DNA from 2 places in the Roseibium sp. AS2 genome. Region 2 is predicted to be linked to the other one. Evidence: predicted binding sites of a transcription regulator. Region 2 holds the regulator's gene; the other holds the start of a gene.
The links. The regulator PhoB, encoded in region 2, activates phosphate uptake and scavenging genes when phosphate is short. The targets are predictions, from matches to a motif close to TGTCATNNANCTGTCAT.
Positions count from the first base shown of each region.

Region 1: phnC (phosphonate ABC transporter ATP-binding protein) is a predicted target of PhoB. The motif match lies at 3,531-3,547, and genes of this name have one in related genera.

Region 1 is NZ_JBBMQN010000005.1:206,833-222,180, forward strand. Features, by position in the region: gene WNZ15_RS16105 (8-amino-7-oxononanoate synthase) at 1-1,043, shown strand, start outside; gene WNZ15_RS16110 (SDR family NAD(P)-dependent oxidoreductase) at 1,040-1,882, shown strand; gene WNZ15_RS16115 (VOC family protein) at 2,149-2,520, opposite strand; gene WNZ15_RS16120 (DapH/DapD/GlmU-related protein) at 2,625-3,260, opposite strand; gene phnC (phosphonate ABC transporter ATP-binding protein) at 3,647-4,480, shown strand; gene phnD (phosphonate ABC transporter substrate-binding protein) at 4,538-5,455, shown strand; gene phnE (phosphonate ABC transporter, permease protein PhnE) at 5,570-6,418, shown strand; gene phnE (phosphonate ABC transporter, permease protein PhnE) at 6,430-7,767, shown strand; gene WNZ15_RS16145 (lytic murein transglycosylase) at 7,956-9,122, shown strand; gene parA (ParA family partition ATPase) at 9,313-9,954, shown strand; gene WNZ15_RS16155 (MG2 domain-containing protein) at 10,064-15,348, shown strand, end outside.
Region 2 is NZ_JBBMQN010000006.1:81,489-96,836, reverse strand. Features, by position in the region: gene WNZ15_RS18365 (aspartate aminotransferase family protein) at 1-476, opposite strand, end outside; gene WNZ15_RS18360 (GcrA family cell cycle regulator) at 912-1,442, shown strand; gene phoB (phosphate regulon transcriptional regulator PhoB) at 1,516-2,214, opposite strand; gene phoU (phosphate signaling complex protein PhoU) at 2,406-3,098, opposite strand; gene pstB (phosphate ABC transporter ATP-binding protein PstB) at 3,131-3,928, opposite strand; gene pstA (phosphate ABC transporter permease PstA) at 3,940-5,289, opposite strand; gene pstC (phosphate ABC transporter permease subunit PstC) at 5,289-6,761, opposite strand; gene WNZ15_RS18330 (substrate-binding domain-containing protein) at 6,847-7,932, opposite strand; gene WNZ15_RS18325 (substrate-binding domain-containing protein) at 8,405-9,403, opposite strand; gene WNZ15_RS18320 (ATP-binding protein) at 9,490-10,845, opposite strand; gene WNZ15_RS18315 (SRPBCC family protein) at 11,031-11,507, opposite strand; gene WNZ15_RS18310 (MBL fold metallo-hydrolase) at 11,671-12,606, shown strand; gene WNZ15_RS18305 (DUF1499 domain-containing protein) at 12,637-13,626, opposite strand; gene WNZ15_RS18300 (hypothetical protein) at 13,814-14,251, shown strand; gene WNZ15_RS18295 (hypothetical protein) at 14,559-14,732, shown strand; gene WNZ15_RS18290 (CorA family divalent cation transporter) at 14,910-15,348, shown strand, end outside.

The DNA of each region.
Region 1 (15,348 bases), on a different contig from region 2:
CGAGGGTGGTCGAGGCGAGTGTAAGGGCGAGTGAAAAATACGGGACTTCCTGCACGTCGAGCCGCCTTCTCACGGGGACACGGCCCGTCCATGAGGAGCTTGAGGCCCGATTGGCGCGCTTCCTGGGCAAGGAAGCTGCTCTTGTCTTCACGACGGGCTACCTCGCCAACATTGGCGCCATTCCGGCATTGATCGGCCGTCACGACGGCGCCTATTTCGATGCCGAGGTTCATGCCTGTATCGTCGACGGGGTCATGCTCTCCGGCGCGGAGCGCTATCGCTTCCGCCATAACAATGTCGAGGACCTGCGCAGCCGGTTGGCGCATTCGGAACATGAGCGCAAACTGGTCCTGATCGACAGCATCTATTCCCTGGCCGGCGACCTCGCGCCACTCGAGCAGATCGTCGATGTGGCCGACGAGCATGGCGCCTGGGTCATGCTGGACGACGCGCATGGCTGCGGTGTCATCGGTCCGGGAGGACGGGGTCTGGCCCATGCAACGGGCATGGCCGACCGGATTCCGGTCATCATGGGGGTTTTCAGCAAGTGTTTCGCCTCGACGGGTGGTTTCGTGGCGGGCTCGGCGGATCTCATCGATCACCTGCGTTTCAACGCAAGGTCGTTTCTGTTCAGCAATGCCCTGGCCCCGGGGCAGACGGCAGCGGCTCTTGCGGCCCTCGACATTCTGATCGCGGAGCCGGAAATCGCTGAACGGGCCTGCGCGCTCGGCGACAGGGCGCGCCGGGCCCTGCGTGCCATGGGATGGCGCTGCGGCGGTGACGGAACCCAGATGGTTCCGGTTCTGCTCGGCAACGATGTTCTGGCCTTCAAGGTGACCAAGGCGCTTGCCGATGCCGGGGTCCTCGTGAGCCCGGCCGTTCAGCCGGGCGTGCCGAAGGGCAAGGATCTCCTGCGGATCACCTTCCCGCCGACGCTGAGCGAGGCCAGCTTCAGCCGGGTCCTTGACGCGTTCCAGGCCGTTGCCGGCCAGTTTCCCGAAGCGCTTTGCGGCGTCGAAGAACGCGCGATGAGCGACGCATGACGGTGTCAAAGCCGCAGCATGTGGCCATCTCCGGCGCCGGAGGGCAGCTCGGCCGCGCGTTGGTCGACGTCCTGTCGCCCGTGGCCACGCTCCTGTCGGTGTCCGATCGCGACATAAACGCCCTTGAGGGTCTTGCCCGGACAGGTCCGGAGGCCGGGCCGGAAGAGGCGCCGAAGGACGGGCCGAAGGAGAGGAGAGCCAGCATCCACACGGCCCCGGTCGATGTCGGCGATGGTGACGCCTTGAGGCTCTGGCTCGCGGCCTGCCGCGAGCGCGGGCGGCTCGACTGGATGATCGTCAATGCGGGGCTGGGTGGACCGGCCCCAGAAGGGTCCCTCGGTGAGGACCCCTTGCGCACCGCCGCGCTGATCGATGTCAATTTGCGGGCGGCCATCGAACAGTGCCGCCTCGCCTCTGAGATGATGATTGCCGACGGCGGGGGACGGATCGTCCTGATAAGTTCGCTGTCCGCGAAGATCGGCTATCCGCAGGCACCCGTTTATGCGGCGACGAAAGCGGGTCTGAGGGCGTATGGTCTGTCCATGGCAGCCCGCCTGGCCGGAACCGGCGTCGGTATCACCATCGCCCTGCCGGGCTTCCTGAGCCGGGGCATGGCGGAAAACAGCTCCTGGCGGCCGTTCAGCATGGCGCCGCGGCAGGCCGCGCGCAAGATCGTCAGGGCGGCATCTTCGGGACGCACGGAAACAGCCTTCCCTGGATCCATGTCGGCAGCCGTCGGCGCGCTCGGCCTCCTGCCGGCCTCCCTGCGCGGCACGATCTATCGCCGCTGGTCCGGGCAGAGGCAGAGTGTTCACGAACGCCAGGGCATGTTGCGTTAGATTGAATTCAGGATCTGGCCCGAACGCAATTGCATTGCAAACGGTGCCTCGGGCCTCGTCCCTTACCCAGACAAGCGAAACACGCCATAGAGTGGTTTTTGATCATATTGAGCCCTTTGTCCGGCCCATCGGACATCTTTTCAAGTGCCACCGCTTGCTTCGAGTGGCTTGAAAGCCCTGTCGGAAGCGTTGTGTCGCTTGCGCGGTGCACCTTGCCGGGCAAGCCGTTCAAGGCCATCAGACAGGCCAGGAAAATCGGAAAGCGCTTAGCTGATACCCGGATCCCGAAAGGCCCGGCTGGACACTTGCAGGGAATTGCCGTCCGGGTCCTTGGCATTGGCGAATTGATATCCGTCCGCCTGATGAGGAGATCCAAAGACAAGTCCGTTGCTCTTGGCCGTTTCGCAGAAACCTGGAATATCCTCGATATCAAAGACCAGCTTGACCAGAACTTGCCCCAGTTTCTGTGCTTTACCCGCCTTGTGCAACAGAAGACGTGCTCCGCCATCAGCGGGGATGAGTTCCGTGATCCTGTCCGAAGGCGATTGGAGAACGGAAAAACCAAAATGCAGCGCGTAGAACGCTGCGCTGCGGTCCACATCCTTGACGTAAAGAATTATGCGCGTAATCGACGCCATGAAGCCGACCTGACCAGTTCGCGAAAGGGAGGGCGGACTTTGCCCGTGTGAACGAGGATAATTGTCTCGGGCAGATGGTCAAGCTGTCTCCCGCCGTCGACAGGTTACTCGGTCTCACTGTATTTTTCGATAAACGCATCTATGGACAGCAGTCGGAAATCCGGCAGCCGGGCCTTGAGCTGGAGGTGGTTCCAGTCCCACCAGGAAATGCCGAGCAGCGCCTCTTCCTGGGCTTCAGTGAACCGCCGCTTGATCGGTTTGGCGGCGACGCCACCGACAACCGTATAGGGCGCCACATCCTTGGACACCACGGCGCCCGCTGCGACGATCGCACCCGTGCCGATGGTGACACCGGCAAGAACGGTCACATTGTGTCCGATCCAGACGTCGTGGCCGATGGTCACCCAGTCATCCTTGCGCCACTGAAAGAAGTCGGCATCGTCCTCGCCCAGGCCGTAGGCGGCGGCACGATACGTGAAATGGTGCTGGGAGGCGCGCCATGTTGCGTGGTTGCCCGGATTGAGGCGGACCCGGCGCGCGATGGAGCAGAATTTTCCGATTGTCGACCAGACCACGTCCCCGTCCTGGACGATGTAGGAATAGTCTCCCATCCGGCTCTCCCGCATGTCCGTCCGTGCGCCCACCTCCGTCCAAATGCCCAGGTCGCAGTCCAGCACACTGGCCTCGGGGTGAACATTCGGTGCTTCGGTCAGGGATGGTTTTCGGGAGGGTGCGGACATGGGGGCTCCATCTGCTGTCATGGCTGTTGCAACGCCGTGTTCTAGCGGTGGCGGAAACGAAAATGGTGACAACCTGATGACAGATCAGTGACCGGCCGCGCTTTTTTCACGATTGGGAAACCGCGGGGAAAGTGGCCCGGCCGCGCAGAAGTGCTCCAGGCGCTGCGGGAATATTGGGCAAATCACAGCAATGGCGATCTTCAGGAAGATATTGCCCGAATTGCCGGATTTCGCTGCTCGCAGCCGGTTTGCATGGTTTCAGGGCAGGGGTGTCACTGAACTGTCATCAATTTTTGACGGTTTGGTCAAGTGACTGTCATTTTACTGCAATGGTCCGGTGGCTCTTGTCGCGCAGCAAGACGAACCAACACGGACAGGGCTGACGCGTGATTCACTTTCAGGAAGTCACCAAGAACTTCGGGTCTCGGACCGCGGTCGATAATGTGAGCTTTGAAATCAGCCAGCCGCAGATGGTCGGTATCATCGGCCGTTCCGGCGCCGGCAAATCGACGCTGCTTCGCATGATCAACAGGCTGACCCCAGCCAGCTCCGGAAAGATCCTGTTCGAGGGCCGGGACATTCTCAGCCTCAAGGGCGGCATGAAGCGCCGCTGGCAGCGCGACTGCGCCATGGTGTTCCAGCAATTCAACCTGGTCCCGCGCCTTGACGTGGTCACCAACGTGATGCTCGGCCGGCTCAATGGCCACGGCACCTTGAAAAGTCTCTGCAATGTTTTCAGCGCCAAGGACGTCAACACCGCGCTCGCCGCCCTGGACCGGCTGGGGATTGTCCAGGAGGCGACCAAACGCGCCGAGGAACTGTCCGGGGGTCAGCAGCAGCGCGTCGCGATCGCAAGGGCGCTGATGCAGGATCCGCACATGATCCTGGCCGACGAGCCGATTGCCTCGCTCGACCCGATGAATGCCAAGATCGTCATGGACGCGCTGCGCGAGATCCACGAGCGCGACAACAAGGTCGTCATCTGCAATTTGCACACGCTCGACACGGCACGCAGCTATTGCGACCGCGTCATCGGCATGCGCGACGGCCTGATCGTATTCGACGGCAAACCGGACGAACTGACGACCGGTGCCGCCCGCGAGATCTACGGAGCCGACGAAAGCTTCAACGAGGCTGCGACCTCCACGTCCATCGATGCCGGCACTGCCGGCTCCAAAGAATCCGCCGGCGTGATGGCCCCGGCGGCAGCAGCGGTCTGATCCGGCTGCACACCCTTCAATGTCATCGCGATTGAGAACTCTCGGAGAGTGTCCCAAATGAAAATCCTTGTTAAAGCCGCAACACTTGCTGCGGTGAGCATGATCGCCCTGAATGCCTCTGTTGCAGGCGCGGAAGAAATCACCGAATTCCGCATCGGCATCCTGGGCGGCGAAAACGCCTCTGACCGTCTGCGCGCCTATGAGTGCCTCGAGCAGAAATCAGCCGACCTTCTCGGCGTTCCGGTCAAGCTGTTCGCTCCGGCCGACTACAACGGCGTGATCGAAGGTCTGCTCGGTGGCAATCTCGACCTGGCATGGCTGGGCGCTTCCGGCTACGCGAAGGTCTTCCTGACGGACCCGGAAGCCGTTGACCCGGTTCTGGTCAAGGTCAACGTTGACGGTGGCTACGGCTACTATTCCGTCGGTTTTGCCCGCGTCGACAACGAGATCAACTCGCTGGACGACATGAAGGGCAAGGTATTCGGCTTCGGTGATCCGAACTCCACATCCGGCTACCTGATCCCGTCCATCGCCATCCCGCAGGAAGGCTACTCCATGAAGCCGGGCGAATACTTCGGCGACGTGGTCTTCACCGGCGGTCACGAGCAGACCATCATTGCCGTTGCCAACGGTGACATCGACGCCGGCGTGACCTGGGCCGACGGCCTTGGCGAATGGGAAGACGGCTACAACTCCGGCGCCCTGCGCAAGGCGTCCGATGCCGGCCTGGTCGACATGACTGAAATGCGTCAGATCTGGCAGTCTCCGGTGATCCCGGAAGGCCCGATCGTTCTGGCCAAGAACCTGCCGGAAGACGTCAAGCTGAAGATGACCGGTCTGATCGCTTCCATGAACTCGATCGATCCGGACTGCGCCTACAACATCGCGGCCGGTGAGACCAAGGGCTTCATGCCGATCACCCATGAAGCTTACGAGAACATCATTGCCGCCCGTAAGGCGAAAAACGCAAACTGATCGGTTCTCCGGAACCCGGACGCGGGCCGATCTCGGCCCGCGTTTTGTTTCCAGACCTCTTCCAGATCCTGATTGTCCACAGACCCCAGAGATCACCGCCAAAGGAATCCGGTAATGGCCGTTGCCGCTCTCGAACAGGAAATCCTGACACTGCGCAAGCGCCGGCAGCTTTACTCCCTGATGGGCGTGTTGCTGGTTGTGGCCGTGGTCGTCTCCGGATATTCGAAATCCAACGAGATGAACTCCGGCGGTTTTCTGCAGGGCCTGTCCAAGTTCTTCGACTATCCCGGCGAGATCGTCGTCGAGGCCTGGCAAGCCGGTCCGGCATTCTTCGGGCTGATCATCCAATACATTCCGGCCATGCTGGAAACCCTGAACATTGCCGCCGTCGCCACCCTGTTGGGCGGAGCGATCGCGGTGGTTTTCGCAATGGCGTCGACGCGCAACGTGGACAGTTGGGGACCGCTCATTCCGGTGGTCAGGCGCATGATGGACATCATGCGCGCGTTCCCGGAACTGATCGTGGCGCTCTTCCTGATATTTGTGCTCGGGTCCAGCCCGATCCCCGCCATGATCGCGGTGGCCTTTCACACAGCCGGCGCGCTGGGCAAGCTGTTCTCCGAGGTCAACGAGAACATCGACCGCAAGCCGATCGAGGGCCTGTCCGCCTGCGGCGCCAACTGGCTGCAACGGGTCCGGTACGCGGTCATGCCGCAGGTGGCGCCGAATTACCTGAGCTATTTCCTGCTCCGCCTGGAGATCAACGTGCGCGCATCCGCCATTCTCGGCTTCGTCGGTGCCGGCGGGATCGGCCAGGAGCTGCGCCGCACCATCGGCTGGGGGCAGGGCGCCGGGGATGAGACGGCGGCGATCTTCGTGCTTCTCTTCCTGACCATAATGCTCATCGACCAGACATCGTCCTACCTGCGCGGCAAGCTTGTCGGCGCCGGCCGGGCCCATTGAGGAGTTTCGAAATGGCTGTCGACACGCTCAATGAACCGGTCTTTGACCGCAGCACTGTGTTCCAGAACGTGCGCCGCCGCGCCTGGGTCACCGTTGGCTTTCCCGTCGCGATCCTCATGTATCTTGCATACACCTGGTTTGCGTTCGGCGTGCCGGATCTGCTCGCCAAGGCCCGGCCGGAGCGGGCGGCGATCCTGGCAACGGACTCCGTCGCCTACAAGGTGCACGTCACCAAGTTGCTCCGCCGCGACCTCATGGAAGTGTCGGTCGAGGGCGAACGCAGGGCGACCTACGAAACAGATGACTTGCCGGACTGGGTCCAGGTGGACGGGACCGACGCACAGGTCGATCTCGGCCAGGGCTATACCGTCTCGATCACCGGCAAGGTGATGGAATTCGATGTTCCGGACTACGGTCTGATCAAGGTGACCGCGACCGATACCGGTGTGCGCACCCAACTGCCGCCGGGACCGGTGCCGGACTGGCTCACGGACAATCCGAAGAGGTTCGATGCCCGTCCGACGCTGGACCGGCGCGTCCAGGTGACCCGCACCAAGATCGAGGTGCACAATTTCTTCGGTGGCTGGGAGAACTTCTGGTTCCCGTTCCAGTCCGAACTGCACGGCATGCCGTTCAGCCAGCTCTGGGCGCTGGCATTGTCCGGCGAGCGTATCGATCCTCTGCAATCCAACATGTCGCTGATCCTGCATGAATTTCTCGACAACCCGGACTGGCAGCACGGTGAAGTGTTCATGGCCCTGTTCGAGACCATCATGATGGCCGTTCTGGGCACGTTGACCGCCGCGTTCTTCGGTCTGCCTCTGGCATTTCTGGCAGCGCGCAATTTCACGCCGTCCAGGTTCCTGCGGTTCGGGACCCGCCGTCTGTTCGACTTCCTGCGCGGCATCGACATGCTGATCTGGTCCCTGATCTTCATCCGCGCCTTCGGCCTCGGGCCGCTGACCGGCGCCCTGGCGATCGCGTTCACCGACACCGGCTCGCTCGGCAAGCTGTTCTCCGAAGCGCTGGAGAACATCGACAACAGGCAGGTCGAGGGCGTCCGGGCGACCGGCGCCAACCAGATCCAGCGCTACCGGTTCGGAGTCATTCCGCAAATTCTGCCGGTCTTCGTGTCCCAGGTGCTCTATTATCTGGAATCGAATACCCGGTCTGCCACGGTCATCGGTGCGCTCGGTGCCGGCGGCATCGGGCTCATGCTGGTTGAAACCATGAAGACCTCGCGGGATTGGGAAAACACCAGCTACATCATCATCTTGACCATCGTGGTCGTGATCCTGATGGATCAGGCGTCCGGCTGGCTGCGCCGCAGGCTGATCGAGGGCAAATAGCCCGCTGCGCCCTTACAAGGTGAAGACCCGGCCCGGAAACGGTGCCGGGTTTACCGCTTAGCGCTTGATAACCACGCGATCCTTCTTCCTGCCCCAATTCCGTCGCGCTAGCGTGGCAGCGTTCAGGAAATGATTCAAAGCGGGAGGAGGGGCGCGTGCGTCAGCGGATCGGGAACAGACTTGCGGGATTGGTCCTTGGGGCCGGGACCGTCCTTTTGGCGGCAACAGGTGCCGCGCAGGCAATCGAGAGCTGTGTCGCCGCGCTGAAGAAGCAGGCCATTGCCGCGGGGGTGCGCCCGGACGTCGCCGAGCGCATGCTTGCGGGGGCGGTCTTTGACGAGAAGGTCATCCGCTTTTCGACCTCCCAGCCTGAACACAAGACCGAGATCTGGGACTACATGGCCTTCCTGGTCGACGTGCAACGGATCGAGGACGGCAAGAAGTACCTCAAGCAGAACCGCCGGACCCTGACAGCGATCGAGAAACGCTATGGCGTTGACCGCCACGTGGTCCTCGCGGTCTGGGGCATCGAGAGCGATTTCGGAAACTACCGCGGCGACTTCTACACGCCGCACGCGCTGGCAAACCTGGCCTGCGCAGGAAAACGCCGCCAGAAATACTTCCGCGGCGAGCTCATGAAGACCCTGCAGATCGCCTCGCGCGGCGACGTTCCGGCCAAGGACTTTGTCGGTTCCTGGGCAGGCGCCTTCGGTCAGACCCAGTTCATGCCGAGCACTTACAACAGCCTCGCGGTCGACCACGACGGCGACGGGCGCAAGGATCTGGTCAATTCGGTGCCGGATGCGCTTGCCTCGACAGCCAATTTCCTGAAAAACGCCGGCTGGCGCGACAGCCAGCCCTGGGGCTTCGAGGTCAAGGTTCCCAAAGGGTATTCCGGTCCGTCCGGCCGGAAGAAATACACGTCCCTGTCGACCTGGAACAAGCGCGGCCTCACCAGGATCGGCGGCGGCGCCCTGTCGGGCAAGCTGGAGGCGGCGCTGATCCGGCCTGCGGGGGCCAACGGGCCGGCCTTTCTGGTGACCCGGAACTTCCGGGCACTGCGGTCCTACAATGCGTCTACCTCCTATGGCCTCGCCATCGCCCTGTTGTCCGAACTCGTCGCCGGGCGCGAGCCCTTCAAGACACCCTGGCCGACCGACAATCCGGGCTTGTCCCGCGCGCAGCGCCTCGACCTGCAGAAGCTGCTGAACAGGAACGGCTTCGATGTCGGCAAGCCGGACGGCAAGGTTGGTCCGGCCACGCGCGCGGGCATTCGCAAGGCAGAGGCAAAACACGGCATGCCGGTGACCGGACGCCCGTCCTGGAATGTCTATTACGCCCTCGGCGGCCGGTGAGGCGATCCGGGCGGCAGTCGCCCGGAGACTGCAATGTCCGCCTGGCCTCTGCGGGGAGCTGAAATACCGTCGTCCGCATGCGGGCTCGTCTGACGATCGGATGCGGAAATTCCACCTGACAAGGAGATGGACTTGTTGCGCGGCGCAGTTTTGCGGCGCAATATGCCGCTGATGAGCTGGAGGATCGGACATGTCCGGACGGATTTTGACTGTTGCACAGCAGAAGGGCGGGTCAGGCAAGACAACCCTGGCGGTCCATCTTGCCGTTGCGCTTGCCCGTCACTCCGGAGAGCCGGTCGCCATACTCGACGTCGATCCGCAAGGGTCGCTCGGAACCTGGTACGAGGCGCGTGAGGACAGGCTGGGCGAAGACATGACCGGCCTGGAATTCCGGACCGCGTCGGGATGGGGTGCGCGCCGGGAGGCCAGGGCGCTCGCCAGATCGCACGGATATGTCATCGTCGACACACCGCCCAAGACCGACGTCGATGCCAAGCCGGCCATTGACGCCGCCGATTTTGTCATCGTGCCGGTGCAGCCGACCCCCGTCGACCTGTGGGCGACATCGCAGACGATCGAACTGGCGGCCCGGGAGGACACGCCCGCGCTGCTCGTCCTCAACCGTGTGCCGCCACGGGCGTCCCTGACGGCGGAAATGGCCGGGGCCATCGACACTTCGGGGTACGACACGCTCACTGCCCGGCTCGGCAACCGGACCGTTTTCGCGGCAGCCATGGGGCGGGGCTCCACCGTCACGGAAGTCGCGCCGTCGAGCAAGGCGGCACTGGAAGTCAACGCCCTGATCGACGAACTGGTCGGACGCGTCGGCTGACCGCGCGGGGTGTGGCGCCGGCACGAGACCGCGCCAGTCGAGATTTGCCTTGTCCTTGTCATGATCCGGTGCCTTGATAGAACAAGGTATCGGCCCGGGAGGACTGGCCATGGTTGTTTTTTCGCTTGTTTTCAAACGTGTTCATCTGAATTTCGGATCAAAGATCATGCTCATATCGAAGAAACTGCGACGTGCATCGCTGGCGGCCTGTGCCGCGGCCCTTTTGGTGCTGCCGGCAGCCGCCCAGGACAAGCGCATCGTGACCATCGACCAGGCCGACTTTTTCGGCGGTGACTACCGAACCGTGAAGGATGTCGATCTGGAGGCCTGCAAGTCCGCCTGTCTTGAGGACAACCAGTGCCGGGCCTTTACCTTCAACACCTCCGCGGGCTGGTGTTTCCTGAAATCCGACTTCGGAGAACTGCAGAGCTTCGCCGGAGCGATCGCCGGCCGTGTTGTCGAGGTCAGGGCGCCCAGGGCCGATCAGAGCGCGGAGCGGAAAGCCGAGCTTGCCTTCGTTCCCGCAGCGCAGCTTGAAAGCGCTCAAACCTACAAGCTCGGCATCGGAAATTCCGTGCGGCCGGGCGGACAGAGCACCGATCAATTGCGCCGCAGCGGCCTTGCGGCGCTCGGCAATGGCAATGCAGCCCTGGCGGAAGCGGACTTTCTGCAACTGCTCCGGCTGGAACCGGGCGACTTCGATGCCTGGATGCGGCTCTCCACAGCCTTGCTCCAGCAGAACCCGGACGACTGGCAGCAGCGGGAAACCAAACGGAAAAACGGCGTCTTTGCCTCGATCAATGCATATCTGCAAGCGGTGAGCAGCCCGGAGCGTGCACAGGCCCTTGATCTCCTGGGCCGCTCTCTGGCGCTTCGAAATGAATTCAGGACCGCGATCAAGGCTCTGCGTGCCTCCCTTGCTCTTGAGGACAATCCGGGCGTCCGCCGGCGCTACGAGGATTTCGTCGCCAAGCACGGTTTTCGCATCGTCTCGCACGAGGTCGATTCCGACAGCGCATCGCCACGGGTGTGCCTGGTGTTCTCGCAGAAACTGCCGGTCGGCGAAGACATGAGCCCTTATGTCACCGTCAGTGGCGAGGGCACCTTCGCGATCGGAGCGGAGGAGAGCCAGATCTGTGCCGACGGCCTGAAGCACGGGGCCCGCTACCGGGTCACGGCCCGCAGCGGCCTTCCCGCCGCTGATGGCGAAAAGCTGGAAAAGTCCGCCGAACTGTCCATCTACGTGAAAGACCGGTCGCCGTCCGTGAATTTCCTGAGCCGGTCCTATGTGCTGCCCTCGGGAGGCAATCCGACCATTCCGATCGTGTCGGTGAACACTTCCGAAGTCGAAACCGCGATTTACCGGGTGGGCGACCGGACCGTTGCCGAAATTCTTCGGGACAACAGGTTCCTGCGCCAGCTGGACCCCTATCAGGCAGATCAGGTCGAGGACGAACTCGGTGAAAAGGTCTGGTCGGGGATCGTCGAGACCGGCAATGATCTCAATGTGGACATGACCACAGCCATTCCGGTGGCCGAAACGGGCATTGACCTGAAGCCCGGCGTCTATGCCATGACGGCCCGGTCCAGCCTGGACCAGAAGAACCGGTGGAGCGCGCTGGCGACCCAATGGTTCCTCGTCTCCGATCTGGGGATCACGACCCTGTCCGGCGATGCCGGGATCGCGGCGAACATCCGCTCCCTGTCGACGGCGGCGGCGCTGGAGGGCGTGACCGTCCGGCTGCTTGCGATCAACAACGAGATCCTCGGTGAAACGGCGACCAACGCGGACGGCTTTGCCGAATTCGCCGCGGGCCTGTCCCGTGGCCGCGGCGGTCTGGCTCCCGGCGTGCTGGTCGCCGAAACGGCTGACGGCGACTATTCGTTCCTGGACCTGCGCAAACCCGCATTCGATCTTTCCGACCGCGGCGTCGAGGGCCGGCCTGCGCCGGGACCGCTGGATGTCTTCGCCTGGACCGAACGCGGCATCTACAAGGCCGGCGAGACCGTTCATGCCCAGGCATTGCTGCGCAACGCGAGCGCGGTGGCACAGGAGGATTTCCCGCTTACCTTCATCTTTACCCGTCCGGACGGTGTCGAACATGCCCGCTACACGGTCGCCGACGGTGGTCTTGGCGGTCATCTTCAGGATCTGACCCTGGGCGCTTCCGCCCAGCAGGGCATCTGGTCCTGGCGGGTGTTCGCCGATCCCAAGGGACAGGCGCTGTCGCAGCAGACGTTCCTGGTGGAAGACTACCAGCCGGAGCGTGTCGATTTCGACCTCGAAACAGCGGCCACATCGTTCAGCAGGACAGCTGCGACCGACGTGTCGCTCGAAGCCAGGTACCTTTATGGCTCGCCCGCCGGCGGACAGACGCTTGAAGGGGATGTCATCGTCCGGCCCGTGCGCGCTCTGGAGGCGTTTCCGGGCTACCGCTTCGGCGTGGCCGATGCGGATGCATACGCGGAGCGCGGTTCCATCACGTCCGGCCTGAAGACGGATGCGGACGGCAAGCTCGATTTCGAGGTGGTCCTGCCGGAATTGCCCGAAACGACAATGCTCTATGACGCGCGGCTGGTGACCCGTCTGGTCGAAGCCGGCGGCCGTTACGTGGAACGGGACCTGGATCTGCCGGTGGCCCTGGACAGCGCCCGCATCGGCGTCAAGCCGGCGTTTGACGGCGGTGTCGACGAAGGTGGCCCGGCGGAGTTTTCCGTGATCGTGGTCGGTGCGAACGGCGAGGAAACCGACGCTTCGGGCCTCGGCTGGAGCCTTTCGAAGGTCGACCGCCGGTATCAGTGGTACCGGTATGACGGCCGCTGGTCGTATGAACCGATCACCACGACGCGCAGGATTGCCTCCGGAGAACTCGAGACAACCGCCGGACAGCCGGGGCAATTGTCACTCCCGGTCGAATGGGGCGAATACCGGCTTGATGTCGAGGGCAGCGGCGCACTGCAGACCATGACGCGCGTGACCTTCAATGCCGGCTGGTACACAGCCGACGCAACTTCGGAGACGCCGGACTATCTCGATGTCGGCCTGGACAAGACCAGCTACCGGCCCGGTGACGTCGCCAAATTGCGCCTGAAACCGCAAATGGCGGGCATTGCCGTGGTCAATGTCGTCTCAGGTGGTCTGCTGGCCAGCAGGACGGTGGAAGTCTCCGGAGAGGAAACCGAGGTCGAGATCCCTGTCAGCGATGACTGGGGGGCCGGTGCCTATATCACGGCCAGCCTCTACCGCCCCATGGATCTGGACCAGAAACGCATGCCGTCCCGGGCGATGGGCCTGTCCTGGCTGCAGGTCGACCCAGGTGTGCGCGCGCTTGCCGTCGAATTGTCGCCGCCGGCCCGCATTCTGCCGGAAACCATGCTGGAGGTTCCTGTCAAGCTTGCCAATCTCGAACCCGGCACGCAGGCCTATGTCACCGTGGCGGCGGTCGATGTCGGTATCCTCAACCTCACCGCATATGAAACCCCCGACCCGGAAGGCTGGTATTTCGGCCAGCGCAGGCTCGGCACCGACGTCCGCGATCTTTACGGTCAGCTGATCGACCGGATGGCGGGCACGCCAGGGCGCGTGCGGTCCGGCGGAGATGCCGCCGGGATGCGGCTGGACGCGCCGCCGCCGGACGAGGAACCGGTCGCACTGTTCTCCGGCCTGGTGGCACTGGACGCCGATGGTGAGGCCATGGTGTCTTTCGACATTCCCGCCTTTAACGGAGCCCTCAAACTGATGGCGGTCGCCTGGACCGGGCAGGGCGTCGGCCACGCGGACAAGGAAGTGGAAGTCCGCTCACCGGTGGTGATGACGGCAAGCACACCGGCGTTCCTTGCGCCGGGAGACCGGTCACGCCTTGCGCTCGAGATCGACAATGTCGACGGCGCCCCGGGCGCCTACGCGCTGGAAGTGTCGGTTGATGCCGGTCTGAGCCTTGAGGGCGGCAGTGCCAGCCAGACCCGGACACTGGAGCTGGAGAGCGGCGGCAAGTCGCTCGTGCTCATGACCATGGCCGCAGGGGACATCCGAACGACGTCCGAGGTGGTCGCGTCCCTGACGGGCCCCGAGGGCAAGACCTACGTCAAGCGCTTCGGTCTCGAGATCAGGAACACCCAGCCGGAAGTGGTGCGCAGGTCCGCGTTCACGCTTGCGTCCGGAGACACCCTGTCGCTGACGGCGGACAGTTTCGACGGCCTGCGGGCGGACACGGTCGACATTACGTTGACCGCGGGCGGCGCCGCGAGCGTCGACGTCGCGGGCTTGCTGGCGGCTCTGGACCGGTATCCCTATGGCTGCACCGAGCAGACCACCAGCCGCGCGCTGCCGCTTCTTTATCTGGGTGAGGTCGCCGAGGCCGCGGGCCTTGGCGGCGACAGCGCCATCCGCGCGCGGGTGGTCAAGGCGGTGGCCCGCGTTCTGGCGAACCAGTCCTCCTCCGGGGATTTCGGCCTCTGGTCGAGTTATGGCGACGGCGACACCTGGCTCGATGCCTATGTGACGGACTTTCTGACGCGCGCCCGGGAAAAAGGCTACCTTGTGCCCGATCTGGCCTTCACCACGGCGCTGGACAATCTGGAGAACAGGCTTGCCTATGCCTCCGATTTCCAGGATGGCGGCGAAGGTGTCGCCTATGCGCTTTATGTGCTGGCCCGCAACGGGCGCGCCTCCATGGGGGACCTGCGTTATTATCTCGACGCCAAGCTGCAGAGTTTTGCCACGCCGCTGGCAAAGGCACAGGTGGCGGCGGGCCTGGCTCTCTACGGGGAGCGGGAGCGCGCGGCCACCGGGTTCCAGGCGGCGCTTGCCGCATTGCCGTCCGACCGGGCGCAATCCTACCGCAGCGATTATGGCTCAAAGCTGCGCGACAGCGCCGGTGTGACCGACTATGTCGCGTCGGCCTCGATGGGGGACAGTCTCAGGAACGAGGCGGTCGCTCTCCTCAAGGCCGCCCAGAGCGGGACACCGAACCGGTCGACCCAGGACATGGCGTGGCTGCTGCTGGCGGCGAACGCGCTCAACGAATCTGCGGCCGAGGCCCGCCTTTCGGTGCGCGGCGAAGAGACGCCCGGCCGTCTTGCCTGGTCGCTCGCGGGCAGCGAGGTCGGCGATTTCCCGGCCGAGGTGAAGAACAACGGCGGCATGGCCACCGAGCTTCTGGTGTCTGTTGCCGGTCAGCCGCTGGTTCCCGAACCGGCAAGCGGCAAGGACTATGCCCTGGAGCGGACCGTCTATGATCTCGATGGCAATCCGGTGGATCCGTCCGCCGTGCCGGTGAACACGCGTCTCGCGGTTGTCGTCACCGTCCGGGCCTTGAGCGACCAGCCGGGCCGGTTGATGGTGGTCGACAGGCTGCCGGCAGGTCTGGTCATCGACAATCCCCGCCTTGTGCG
Region 2 (15,348 bases):
TGGTCGAAACCGGGCGCCTTCGGGCCGAAGCCTTCCATGTACTTGGCCTGGCCGCCGGCAGCGATGGTCGCAATCGTCCGGCCGTGGAAGGCCCCCTCGAAGGTGACGATATGGAACCGTTCGGGCTGGCCGTTGTCATAGTGATACCGGCGCGCGCATTTGATCGCGGCTTCCATGGCTTCCGCACCGGAGTTCACGAACAGCACCTTTTCGGCAAATGTCGCCTCGCACAGCCGCCGGGCCAGACGTTCCCCGTTCGGGCTCTGGTGCAGATTGGAAACGTGCCAGAGCTTGCCGGCCTGCTCCTGCAGCGCCTTGACCAGATGAGGGTGGCTGTGTCCGAGCGCGTTCACCGCAACCCCGGAGCCGCAATCGAGGAATCGTCGGCCGTCTGCCGTCACCAGCCAGACACCTTCCCCGTGATCGAATGCCAGTTCCGATCTTGCGTAATTCCCGAACAATGCGGTCGCGGACATAACCTCGTTGAACTCCTCAAAAACGGCCGTTTCTTCAGCGCCACCGTGACGCCGTACGGCACCTGCAAACGGTGCGCCCGGCCAAAACGCAACGTGCCGCCCGATAAGGCGGCACGCAGCAGTTTTCTTATACACTGCCCCCACCATGGACTGTCAATGGAAATGCGCTGCGGCGCCCCGCCAGCGCGCAAATGGCGAATTCCTCAAAATTCTCAAGCACCTCGCCATAATTGGGGAAAAGTCGGTTCATCCCCAACTGGATTTGGGTGAACGGTTGCCTGACAAATTAACGTTATTGTAACCTCTGGGACATCACACACGAGATCTCGTGCGGCAAATCATCAAGAGGCACTAGATATGCCATCCTTAGGCGCGACTACGTGCGCTTAACACGAGGTTAATGGCTGCAGGGCAGCCCAAGAAAAGGGTGCGGCAATGAGTTGGACAAACGACCGGGTTGAGCTTCTCAAGAAGCTCTGGAGCGACGGATTGAGCGCGAGCCAGATTGCTGGCGAACTGGGTGGTGTCACGCGCAACGCCGTCATCGGCAAGGTGCACCGTCTGGGCCTGTCCGGCCGGGCCAAATCAACCTCTTCCAGCGCGAAGCCGCGGCGGGCCCGGCCCGCTTCGACCGGTGCCGCAACGCCGAAGAGACCCGCCCAGCAACCGCAGTCCATCGGCGCGACGGCGCTGAAAGCGGATTTTGCTCCGGCCCCGGCGATCGTGCCCAAGCCGGCCGTTGAGCCGATAGCGGATCTTGTGCCGATCTCGCAGCGGGCAAGTATTCTCACGCTGACGGAGCGGACCTGCAAATGGCCGATCGGCGATCCGGCGACAGATGATTTCTATTTCTGCGGCCGCCAGTCCGACCCCAGCGTCCCCTATTGCACCCATCATTGCAAGATCGCCTACCAGCCCATGGCCGACCGCCGCCGGGACCGCAAGGTTGTCGCCCAGGCGGGCTGACCGCAGGCATCGCGTTCCCAGACAGCAAAAACCCGCCGACATGGCGGGTTTTTTCGTATCAGGCTGCCGCGTTTCAGGCGGAGACGGTGAACTGATCGTTGAAGGCGTAGCCCGCACCCCGGACGGTCCGGATCGGGTCCTTGGCCTTGCCCTTGTTGAGAGCCTTGCGCAAACGGCCGACATGCACATCGACCGTGCGTTCGTCGACGTAGACATCATGACCCCAGACACCGTCCAGCAACTGCTCGCGGGAGAACACCCGGCCCGGAGACGTCATCAGGAATTCCAGCAGCCGGAATTCTGTCGGACCCAGGTGGATTTCCTTGGCATTGCGACGCACACGGTGAGTTTCCCGGTCCAGCTCGATGTCTCCGGACCGCAGCATGGTGGAGACCACTTCCGGACTGGCCCGGCGCAGGATCGCCCGCACGCGTGCCATCAACTCCGGTACGGAGAACGGCTTGACGACATAATCGTCGGCGCCGGTGGACAAGCCGCGAATTCGCTCCGCTTCTTCACCCCGCGCCGTGAGCATGATCACGGGCAGCCGCTCCGTGTCCTCGCGTGCGCGCAGCCTGCGGCACAGCTCGATGCCTGACAACCCCGGCAGCATCCAGTCGAGCAGAAGAAGGTCGGGCTGGCTTTCCCGAAGCCGGATCTCGGCCTCGTCACCCCGGACACACGCTTCGACAGCGTAGCCCTCTGCTTCCAGATTGTATCTTAGTAGAAGGCTGAGGGGTTCTTCGTCTTCAACGATGAGCACCTTCGGCATACATCTCGCTCCAATTTCGGCAACCGGCGCAACAGGTCCCTGACCTGGCGCCGGCCGGTTCTTTTTCCGTGATCAATCTCGACGGAACCTTACGTATCGTGCTTGCGTCTGACCGGGCACGAAATGCTTTGCGACTTGTGACCCGGTCAACATTCGGGTGTCCGTTCGCTCCCGATTGAACCTTTGGTGACCTAGGCGCCGGTTTCGTCGACTTTCGCACGGTCTTCCGGCAAACGGTCGCCCGTGACCATGTAATAGACGTTCTCGGCAATGTTGGTCGCATGATCGCCGATCCGCTCGATGTTCTTTGCGCAGAACAGCAGATGGACGCATTGGGTGATCACCCGCGGATCTTCCATCATGTAGGTCAGCAGCTCGCGGAACAAAGACGTGTAGATGGCGTCGATTTCCGCGTCGGCTTCCTGCACGCGGCGGGCTTCCTCCGCGTCCTTGCGCGCATAGGCATCCAGCACCCGCTTGAGCTGCGCGAGGGCAAGCTCCGTCATGTGCTCGACACCGATCGCAAGCTTCTTGGACTGCAGGTCGCTGTCGATCGCGATGGCCCGCTTGGCGACGTTCTTCGCCAGATCGCCGACACGCTCCAGATCGTTGGAGATGCGGGTTGCCGCGGTGATCTCGCGAAGGTCCTGGCCCATCGGCTGACGGCGCGCGATCAACTCGATCAGCTTGCTTTCGACTTCCTGCTGAAGACGGTCCAGACGGGCGTCCTTGTCGATCGTCGACCTCGCCAGCTCCAAATCCTGGGAAACCAGTGCGGAAATGGCGTCGGCAAACGCCTTTTCGGCCAGTCCACCCATTTCGGCGACCTTGCCGGCCATGGCCGTCAGTTCTTCATCATAAGCCGAGACTGTATGTTCAGCCATTCTGTAGTCCCCTTGAGATTTACGGAAATCGCTTAGCCGAAGCGGCCAGTGATGTAGTCCTGTGTACGTTTGTCTTTCGGATTGGTGAAGATGTCTTCTGTCAGACCTTCCTCAACCAGCACGCCGAGGTGGAAGAATGCGGTACGCTGAGACACGCGGGCGGCCTGCTGCATGGAGTGCGTCACGATCACGATCGTGAAGTTCTCGCGCAGTTCGTCGATCAGTTCTTCCACCTTGGCCGTGGCGATCGGATCAAGCGCCGAACACGGCTCATCCATCAGGATCACTTCCGGGCTGACGGCGATCGCACGGGCAATGCACAGACGCTGCTGCTGACCACCGGACATGCCGGTGCCCGGCTCGTCCAGGCGGTTCTTCACTTCTTCCCAAAGACCGGCTTTCTGAAGGCTGGAGGAAACGATCTCGTCCAGATCGGTCTTGTTCTTTGCTAGTCCGTGAATGCGCGGACCATAGGCAACATTGTCGTAGATCGACTTCGGGAACGGGTTCGGCTTCTGGAACACCATGCCGACCTTGGCGCGCAACTGCACCGGGTCCACCTTCGGATCGTAGATATCCTCGCTGTCGATCTTGATCGACCCTTCCACCCGGCAGATGTCGATCGTGTCGTTCATGCGGTTGATGGTCCGCAGGAACGTCGACTTGCCACACCCGGACGGACCGATGAAGGCGGTGACCGAACGTGGTTGAATTTCAATGTCCACATCCTTGATGGCGTGTGTGTCGCCATAATAGACTTGGACTTTTTTTGCGGAAATCTTGCTGTCGGTCATGTTTTTCGCCTGTTCAATATTCGGCATCTCGTTCATCGGATCATCCCTTACCAGCGGCGCTCGAACCGGCGGCGCAGGATGACCGCGAGAACGTTCATGGTGAGGAGGAACACCAGAAGCACGATGATTCCACCCCAGGCTTTTTCGTAAAATGCATAGTCGGCGCGCGCGGCCCATGTGTAGATCTGTGCCGGCATTGCCGAGTTCGGATCGGTGAAGCCTGCCACGATACCTTCAGGGTATCCGCGTGCCACGAAGCCGACCATGCCGATCAGCAGCAGCGGCGCGGTTTCACCGAGTGCCTGCGCCAGACCGATGATGGTGCCGGTCAGGATGCCCGGCATGGCCAGAGGCAGGACATGATGAAAGATGGCCTGCATCTTGGAAGCCCCAACCCCGAGCGCGGCGTCCCGAATGCTCGGCGGCACCGCTTTCAGCGAAGCGCGGGTCGAGATGATGATCGTCGGCAGGGTCATCAGCGTCAGCACCAGCCCGCCCACAAGCGGTGCGGACTGCGGCAGGTGCATGAACTGGATGAAAACCGCCAGACCCAGAATACCGAACACGATCGAGGGGACGGCCGCCAGGTTGGAAATGTTCACTTCGATCATGTCCGTGAACCTGTTCTGCGGCGCGAATTCCTCCAGGTAGATGGACGCGGCCACACCGATCGGCAGGGACAGGAACAGGACCACCAGCATCATGAAGAACGAGCCGACAACGGACGCGCCGATGCCGGCGCCGCCCGGATTGTCCACACCCGAATCCGCACCGGTGATGAAGTTCCAGTTGAAGACGTTGGTGATGACACCCGCCTCAACCAGATTGTCGACAAGATCCAGATCGCTCGCCTGCAGGAACCGGCTGTCGGTCATGTTCTCGCGCGTGACGCGGCCGTTCATGTAGCCGTCGACCCGGGAGGAGGCCGCCAGCTCAAATCCCGCCGGCTCGCCCAGATTGTCCGGGTTGGACTGGAAATATGCGCGAATGGTTCCACCCGGCTTGCCGACGATCCGTTCGATAGCGGCCGCATCGAAGGGAACGTTCACACCGCGTTCCTCGAGCTGACCCTGGAGCGCACCGATAAAGATCTGCTCGTAGGCCTTGGTCTTGAAAAGCTGAGATTCGGCAGCGTCGAACTGTTCCTGGGTCAGCGTGAAATTCACGTTGACCACGGTCTTGGTGAATGCCGGCAGGCCTTCGGAGACGATCGACACCGCCAGGACGATGAGGAAGAACAGGCCGATTGCGATGGCACCGATGCCATAGGCCTTGAACCGGGTTTCGGACGCATTGCGCCGGCGCGTCAGATCATCAAGCGCATAGAGCGATTTCGATTTGACCGGTGCATCGGAAGACGACCCGGACGTCAAGGGAGGAAGGTTTGTGTCGGTCATCAGTCATACTGCTCCCGGTACTTGCGCACGATGTAAAGCGCAACAATGTTGAGACCCAGGGTCACCACGAAGAGTGTCATGCCCAGGGCGAATGCGACCAGCGCAACCGGTGACGCGAAGTCGGCATCGCCTGTCAGCTGACTGACGATCTTGGCGGTCACCGTGGTCATGGCTTCGAAGGGATTGAGGCTCAGGCGCGCAGCCGCACCGGCCCCGAGCACCACGATCATGGTTTCACCGATCGCGCGGGACGCGGCCAGCAGAATGGCACCGACAATGCCGGGCAAGGCGGCGGGAAGGATGACCTTCTTGACGGTTTCGGACCTGGTGGCCCCCAATCCGTAGGAGCCGTCACGCATGGCCTGCGGCACCGCGTTGATGATGTCGTCGGACAGGGAACTCACGAACGGGATCAGCATGACCCCCATCACCAGACCGGCCGTCATGACCGCCGTTCCCGCCTTCATGATGCCAAGACCACCGTCGCCGAAGACCGACAGCAGCATGGGACCGACGGTCAGGAGGGCGAACAGGCCGTAGACGATGGTCGGGATGCCCGCGAGAATTTCAAGCAGCGGCTTGGCAACGGCGCGCACTTTCGGGCCCGCATATTCGGACAGGTAGACCGCCGCGAACAGGCCGATCGGGACGGCCACGGCAAGCGCCACGATGGAGATGTAGAAGGTGCCCCAGAGCAGCGGCAGGATGCCCAGTTCGGATGAACCACCGCGGCCGGAGAAGCTCGGCGACCAGGTCAGGCCGAAGAAGAAGTCCATTGCCGGATACAGCCGGAAGAACTCCACCGTGTTGAAGACCAGCGACAAAACGATGCCGAGCGTCGTGAGAACGGCGATCAGGGCGGCGGAGAAGAGAGCGACCCGTATGCCCTTTTCAACGGTGTTGCGCGCCCTGAAATCCACGTTGGTCTCGCGCAGGGCCAAAAGAGCTCCGGCGATGGCAGCCAGAATGACGACGATCGACATGATCAGGTTGCCGGTCGAGACCACAACCCGGTAAGCCTGCGCGGCGCGCATCACCGGCTGGGTGATCTGGGAGGTGACGATCTGGCCGGCATCCTTGAGCCGGGCCGTGATGTCATTGAAATCGGCCCGCGCGTTGCGCGCGAAGTCCTCGGTCATCTGACCGGAGGCGACCACATTGTCCAGTCCCTGCGCAGCACGCCGAACCTCCGCCATCACAAGGCCGAGGGAGGATCCTTCGCTGATCGCCGACTGCGGGATCATGCCGGAAATTCTGCTGTCGACGTAGAACGGCTGGGCAAGCAGCCAGACAACAAGAATGAGAAATGCCGGAACGGCGGCTTTCATAGCCACGTTCGAACCGTAGTAGGAAGGCAGAGAATGCAGCAGCCGCATGTCGCCACCGGCGCTGGCCAAGGCACGCGCGCGCCCAACTACGTAGCCAACCAGCGCGATGGCGAGCACGATCACAATGAGCCAGAACAAGGACATTGGGTCCCCCGAAAGAATGAAAATGTCCGGAAATGAAAAAAGGGGCGGCGCGTGATGCCGCCCCTCGATAACGAGCCGGGCTCGATTACTTCATGGTTTCTTCAGCAGCGATGGCAGCCTGCGTGGCAGCCAGCTCCGGATCGGCAACGAGGCCGTACTGAGCCAGCGGGCCGTTCGGGCCGGCAATTTCGTCAGCGATGAAGAACTGAGCGTATTCCTTCAGGCCCGGGATGACGCCGATGTGTGCCTTCTTGACGTAGAAGAACAGCGGACGCGAAACCGGGTACTCACCGGTGGAGATGGTTTCGGTGGACGGAGCCACGTCGCCCATGGTCGCAACCTTCAGCTTGTCGGTGTTGTTCTCGTAGAACGCGAGACCGAAGATGCCGATGCCGTTCGGGTTGGAGTCGATGCGCGCCAGGGTCTCGGTGTAGTCGCCGTCGATGTCGGTGGACTTGCCGTCCGCACGCACGTCGATGCAGGCGTCTTCAGCGTCGTCCTCGGACATGCCGCTGTCGAGCATGGCCTGCAGGGCGCCGGTTGCTTCACAGCCAACAGCCAGAACTTTTTCTTCGAACACTTCACGGGTGCCGTGCTTGGTGCCCGGGATGAACGCGGCGATACCGACGTCCGGCAGATCGGCGTTGAAATCGGCCCAGTTGTTGTACGGGTTCTCGACGATTTTGCCATCCTTCAGGACCTTGGAACCAAGGGCGTTGAAGATGTCAGCCGGCTGGAAGGCGGTGAAAGCAGGGCCGCTCTGCTGGGAAGCGAAAACGATGCCATCGTAACCGATGCGGACTTCGATGATGTCCTTAACACCTGCTTCGGCACAGGCCTTGATTTCTTTCTCGCGGATCTTGCGGGAAGCGTTTGCAACGTCGATGGTGTTTTCACCAACGCCTTCACAGAAGCGCTTCAGACCAGCGGAAGATCCACCGGATTCAACGACCGGTGTCGGGAAGTCGGTGTTTTCACCAAAGGCTTCTGCAACGATCGAGGCGTACGGCAGAACGGTCGAGGAACCGGCAACCTGAACCTGATCGCGAGCCTGTGCGGCGCCAACGAATGCAGTGGAAGCAACGGCCAGGGCAGTTGCGCTAACGAGGGTTGTAAATTTCACTTGACCACTCCCTTTGAATGTCAAGGTTTCTAGAAGATCGACGCCCATGATTATGCGCGAGCGATGCCGGGAACCTAGGCTCCGTCGATGAGAGTTCTATGACGGTTTCTTTTCAGTTTTATGACAATTTAACTTACTGATTTCATTGAAACTTTTGCCCCACTTGAAAGTTTTATGTCATGACGGGAGGCAGAATACGACACCCGCCGCAGAGTCGGCACGGCCCGGGAGCAGGCTCGGCACTGCCTCGCGTGCGACGCGGTCTGGATATGGCGTCACACGCCGACATCGATGCGCCAGTTCAAAGCCTTTGTCCTGCCGCCTGCATGATCACTTTGTTTGCCGGCTCATTTTATGCCGCAGAGTGTTGATCATGACTCTTCTGACCGCGTTTGGAGGCCTTTGGGCCGGCCGCGTGTCGCAGTGCGATGCGGTGTGTCGGACAAGGCGCGCAACGCACCTTTCCGGCAGAGGGACATGGGCCCTCGAATGCGTGATGATCAACACTCTCTGGTTTTCCCTACAAGTGCAGCTCCGCAAGCGCACGGGCCTCTTCAGCCTGATGCAGACGGGCATCGGCGGCAAGCGGGATAAGCCCCCTGGCAGCGAGATAACCGTCATCGCCCCAGGCCTCTTCACTGGTGAACGCCGCCACATAGTCCTCAATTCCGGGGACCAGGCCGACGTGCTCTTTCTTGATGTAGAAATACAACGGCCTGGACAGCGGGTATTTGCCGGACGCAATGTTCTCGAAGCTCGGATCGACAGCGTTCACTCCGACGCTCTGGATCTGGTCCGAATTCTTCGCCAGAAAGGAATAGCCGAAAATTCCGACGGTGACCGGGTTCGCCGTCAGTGCTCCGACGATCAGATCGTCGTTCTCGCCTGCCTCGACGAAGCTGCCGTCGTGGCGGATGCGGGGGCACAGATCCGCTTCCAGGCCGCCGACGATCTCGCAGCCCTCCTCCATCGCAAGTTCCTCGAAAGCATCACGCGTGCCCGAGGTCGGCGGCGGCCCGAGAACCTCGATTTTCTCGGCCGGAAGCGATGCATCGATGTCCGACCAGAACAGGTTCGGATTGTTTTCAATGGCGCCGTCCCGCGGCAGCTTCTCGGCGAGGGCCTCAAAGATCTGTTCAAGGGTGAGCGCGAATTTCGGCCCTTCCCTCGAATTGGCCAGCACGATGCCGTCATATCCGATCACGACCTCGACGGGCGTGACCCCGTTGGCCCTGCAGTTTTCGAATTCGGACGGTTTCATCCGCCGCGAGGCGTTGGTTATATCGGGCGTAGCGACACCCGCCCCCTCGCAGAACAGGTCAAAACCGCCGCCCGTGCCGGTCGATTCGACAATCGGGAATTTCATGCCGTCTTCGCCGATTTTTTCCGCGACGGCCGTCGCGAACGGAAAGACGGTGGAAGAGCCGACAATGAGAAGTCGGTCGCGCGCTTCCGCCGACCAGGAGGTCAGACAGACAAGACCTCCGAGAATTGCGCGGGCAGCCAGATACTTCGGCACTTCACTTCTCCTAGGCGTTCGGACGAATTGGAAATGCTTCGCATATCAACGTCCGGTCTCAGGAATACGACAACCGGCGCTTCAGATCAGACGGAGGTCTGGTCCGGAATTCCGGCCGCGTTTTCGATGGCCGGCAGTGTTACCTTGAATGTCGCGCCCTTGCCGGGTTCGCTTTCCACTTCAAGCCGGCCACGGTGACGCGTGAGAATGTGCTTGACGATCGCAAGGCCCAGACCCGTCCCCTTCATGGCACGGCTGGATTCAACGTCCACCCGGTAAAAGCGTTCGGTCAGGCGTGGAAGATGCTCCGGCGGTATGCCTTCACCGTAATCGCGCACGGAGAGCTGCCAGGCGCGCTCTTCCGGATCGCCCGAAGGCTCGCTCAGCCCGATATCGACAAACTTGCCCTGGTGCCCGTATTTCAGCGCGTTCTCGATCAGGTTCTCCGTCACCTGAATGAGTTCGTCCCGATCCCCCTTGATCCTTGCCGGCACGTTCTGGATCTCGACACGGATGTCGACGCCCAGGTCCGCCGCGACAGGGGACATGGCATCGGCGGTGTGACGGATGATTTCGGATAGGTCCACCATACCCGCCGGACGCACATGCGCCTTCAGCTCGATCCGCGACAGCGACAGGATGTCGTCGATCAGGCGGCGCATGCGGCCGGCCTGATCCAGCATGATCGCCAGAAACCTGTCCTGGGCCTCGGGATCGTTGCGCGCGGGCCCCTGAAGGGTCTCGATGAACCCGGTCAGCGACGCCAGCGGCGTGCGCAGTTCGTGGCTGGCATTGGCCACGAAATCCGTGCGCATGCGCTCCAGCCGCCGGTTTTCGGTCTGATCCTGAATGACGACGAGAATGAAGTCCGGAAGGCCCGGACCGCGGTCCTGTCCGGCGCTCCCGGGCATATAGATCGGCGCGATATGCGCCTCGTACCAGGTTTCCGTCGGAACTTTCTCGATCCAGTTGATCCGTTCCGCCTCGCCGGTGGTGCACACGCGGTCGAAAGCCTCCAGAAGGGAGGGAGCTCTCAGGGAAAAGGACAGCGGATCACCGGGCTTCACGCCTTCATACGCCGCATGCGCCTGCTTGTTGACATAGCGGGTGATCCCCCGCCCGTCCGCGACAATACAGGGTGTCGGCAGCGCATCCACGGTCAGCTTCATGCCCGTGCCCGGCCACATCCGCCGGATTTCCCGTTGCGCATTCAGCTTGACCCTGCGGCTCGATGCCCGGCGGGGAATTAGGCCTGTGACGACACCCAGCACGGCCATCATCACCAGCACGGCAGAAAACGGAACACCATAAAAGGCAACTGCGACCATCGCGGCACAGAAGACCGTGATCAGAATCCACCGTGCGTCGCCGAGCCTTGTCAGGGGGGAAGCGATCGGCCGGGGCTCGGCGGGCTCCTCGAGTGTCGTAGGGGTCTTTGTCATGGATACTTGTGTGAATTTTGCGGGCGGTTTGCACCGTGGACTTCCGGTACTATTTCGACGCCTCAGCAATTACGCAAGGTCGAAACAGGGTGGCCGAAGCGTTTTCGAACACCCCAAGTAGCATGGCAAGCATGTCATCCAAGCGACAGGCCGAAGTTTTTCAAGCGCGCTTTCGAAATCAGGCGTCAGCGCAACCGATCGCCTTGTGCCGCTTTTTCCAGATTGTCCATGATCCGCGGCCAACCGCCGGGTTCGCACATGCGGCCGAGATAATCCGCCCCTTCCTCACCATGCCTGAGAAACTCGGTATGGACGATTTCCAGACGGGTCACCGGTCCCGCCTCCCGGAAATTCAACATGACCCTGCTTGCAGTGGCAGGGTCCGCGATTTCCTCTCCGCGCAGCGTCACCTGCCAGGCAAGCCGGACATAAAGGGGAGGTTCGATGGAGAGCACGGTTCCCCAGACGCGCCGGCCGTTTTCGTCGGTCTCGGAGCACCTCCCGCCGGCAAACGGTTCAATCGCGGCTTCGCTCCCGGCAATGCTGCCGTCCCTGAACGGGGTCGACCACCAGAGGTCGGGCCGATCGACAACGAGCGCGAATGCCTTGTCCCGCGGCAGAGCCAGCAGGAGGTCGAAACGGCATTCGGTATCTTGCGTCATGTCCTCATCGCCAAGCTTGGGGCCAAGACCCGGAAATCCGATTGAAACAGCACCACACTGTTCCACAACTTGCCCCGGATTGGCAAAGTTCTGCTTTCCTATCCGACACAAACGTCAGATACATGACGCGGACGCCAGAACACGAGGGCACGGACCCGCCGGCATGAAACACGATCGCGATTTTGAACCGAACTATGGCGACGCCACGGAAGTGGTACCGGGAATCCGGCGCCTCACCGCGGACAATTCCGGACCTTTCACCTTTTACGGCACCAACACCTATCTGCTCGGCACCCGGCGGCTGGTGTGTGTTGATCCGGGCCCGGCCTCACCGGCTCATATCGATGCGATCCTCAGGGCGGCAGCCGGAGCGACCATCGAAGCCATTCTGGTCAGCCATACCCATGTCGATCACTCGCCCGGCGCCCGCTTGCTGAAGGCGCAAACCGGCGCGCCCATCGTCGGATGCGGACCACACAGGCCGGCACGCGCCCTCGCCCGCAATGAAGTCAATCCGCTTGACGCCAGCGGCGACAAGGACCATGTGCCCGACAGAATGCTTGCAGACGGCGAGCTGTTAGAAGCGCCCGAACTGGCGCTGGAGACGGTCGCAACCCCCGGACACACGGCCAATCACCTGTGCTTTGCCGTGTGCGGAGCACCCGTTCTGCTGTCGGCGGACCACGTCATGGGCTGGTCGACGTCCGTGGTCGCCCCTCCCGACGGAAGCATGCGCGACTATATGGCGTCCATCGACAAGCTGCTGGGCCGGACGGAGCATACCTATCTGCCCGGGCACGGCGGCATCATTCACGATGCGCTGCCCTATGTGCGGAACCTCAGGCGCCACCGGCTCGCCCGGGAGAGCGCCATTCTCGCGCAGCTTGACCAGAGGGAGAAATCCATCCCCGAGCTGGTCGGCGCACTCTACGCGGAGATCGACCCCGCCCTGCACCCGGCAGCGGCAATGTCGGTGTTCGCCCACCTGGAAGACCTCGCCGAAAGAAAGCGTGTCATCGCGCAGCCCGGACTGGCCCTGGATGCGACTTACCGCCTGGAGCGCTCGGTTGAAAGCGACCAGGATGTCCGACCGGATTGAGACCGGACGGGGGATGGCACAGGACCGTGTCTAGCCTTCCAGATCGGTCAAGTCCGGCCCGTCGGGCGCAGGCGTATCGTCCTCTTCGACGTAGGGCTTGAAGCCCGGCAGCGGGATCGTATCGCGCAGCTCTTCGTCCGGCTCCGGCTGGAGTTCTTCTTCCACCACCGTCTCGTCGACGGCCAGGCGGGCCAGATCGCCGTAGGTGTCCAGAAGCACCCTGTCGATTTCGGCAAAGACGTTGCGGATATGGTCCGGGTTGCCGGAAATGTCGTTCAGCGGGGTGCGCGAGCGGGCGCGCACATCCAGCAGGGCGCCCACCGGATCGGGACGGATCCGCAGCGTGACATCATGCTTGAGACCGAGAATCCGGGAGGTGCCTTCCGCCTGAAGGCGGGTGGGCGCATCAAGCAGGTCGGGCGGCAGTTCGTCCACCACTTTCCAGTTCAGGGTGTCGAGCGCCTTGGCACCGGCCGCATGCAGCTGCGCCGTCGAAATGCGGTACCGCCGCGAAACGATGTCGGGAAACCGCTGTTGCGTTCCGCCGTCCGGCGCCGCGGCGCTGCCGGACCAGCGCGCCACCGACGGCCAGACATGCTGCTGCACGGCATCGTCGAACCAGCCGAGAAAGGGCTGTTCGGCGGCAAGGGACTGGGCGTTCACCTCAGGGGGCTCCAGACGATCCGTCGACAGGTCCTGTGTGCCTGGCCGCAGGACCAGCATTGCGACCACAAGCGCCGGCGGCCCGAGGGCGAGCAAGCCGAAAATCGTGCCGGTCAATGCGGCCGGCACGCCCGGCCCGCCATGGATCCAGATCCGGTTGCAGGCATGCAACGCCAGCACGAGAGCGGCAAACGCAATGACCGCCGACACGACAAGCGACAGAACGAACACATCCGCGTCGATCACCCCGAACCGCATCGCCAGGAACGCGGTCAGGGCCAGCGCGAGGCCGGCGGCCCCCAGCTTGCGGCTGGCCGGCGCCGATGTGGTTCGATAGACGGCGTAGCGCTTCATCATATCCCATCTTGCAATGCCCGCTCACGGGCGGCGGCAGCAACAGGCGGCGTCATGATTGTTTGTGCCTTTCCGGACGAATTGTCAAAATTGAACTTCACTTCCGTCCCACACACAGCATAATTATTCTTTGGAGAAGCCAGGATCCGTTCCGACGGGCGGCAAGGATCAGTCAAATTCGGGGTGGGGAATGACCGGACCAGGTTCCCGTCATCCGGCAAACGGGCAAGGCAACAGGAAACGCAGCGAGCAGACCGCTGCGGGGCCGCTGCCGGCGGCGGTGATCCGCCCGGGATACTTCAACATCTGCTTGTGCAATGTCCTGGTCCTGACCGGGCTGCTGGTCCCGGCCGCCCTGGTGTTTGCCGTTCGATTCGCGGAAACGGACGGACGCTGGCTGCAGGCGCACTATCATTACATTCGCACGACCATCGCGCTGCTGGCGATCGGCAGCAGTCTCGGCGGACTGATGATCCTGCTGGGAGCGCCGCTGTCTTCCTATCTGATGCTCGCAGGCCTGGGGCTGATCGCCGCGACCATTCTCCTGTGCATCGCGCGCTGCGTGACCGGGTTCACGTGCAGCCTGCGCGGCGTTTCGTTGCGCGATCACAGGACTTACCTGGTCTGACCCGGGGCCCGTTGCCGCCCGTGTTGTGACGGCTGTTCAGGTCCGGCCTGTCATAGTGTGAACAAAACCTTGCTGTTTTACTTCAATTCCACTGTGGATTCGTTACATCCTGTTATGGTTTTTGACTGGCCGAAACGGATCAGCAGGCGCATGCTGCCCTTGTCCGGAACAAACCCGGCCGCGAAGGCATGTTGCCTTCCGATTGCCGCATCCGGACATGACATGCACGCGGCCCGCTCGCACGCGATCTGCTCCACAGAGGGCGACGACAAGCGCATGGGCCGAGAAAAATAAACGGACCTGACCAATGTCTGAGCAAACTTCCCATCACACGCAGTTCCTGGCCCAATTTCATGCCAAGTCCCAGGCCAAGGCCGCCGATGCGCAACTGGTGAACCTCTACAAGCCGGTCGGCATCGCCGCGATCAACGCCGTGGCCTTGTGCCGGAAACCTGAGGCATTGCCGAAAAAAGGCAAATAGACGCCCGGTTCGACACCGCGAGCCCGTCGACGCACCTGTCGGGAACCTTCCCGGCGCTTCAAGGTGTGGGGCGCATTCGCTCGAGTGTTGCTGAATCCGGACCTCTTGGGCAAACTGCCGCCAACCCAAGACACACCAGGGTGTGTCGACGAATTGAGCGTGCGGAGATTTGCTCAAATGATCATTGCCTATTGTCCCACAGTCAACGGCCTGGAACGGGTCGAACTGGCGCCCGGGGCCGCCCTGCCGACAACTTCCGTGTGGATCGACCTTTTCGCGCCGACCCACGAGGAACAAAAGGCGGCCGAAAAGCTGATGGGCGCAGAGATCCCGACGCGGGACGAAATCACCTCGATCGAGACGTCCGAACGTCTTTATCTCGAACCGGGCGCGGTCGTCATGACCGCCCAGTTGCCGATTGCCACCCAGATGATCGACCCGGCGGTGTCATCCGTGACTTTCGTCGTGAATGCCAAGCGTCTCGTGACCGTGCGCTATGGAGAGCCGCGGTCCATCACCCTTCTTTCAAAGAAGATCCAGATGGACGGCAGCATCGCCCATATCGGGCCCGCGGTTCTGGTCGCGTTGCTTGACATCATCGTGGACCGGTGCGCCG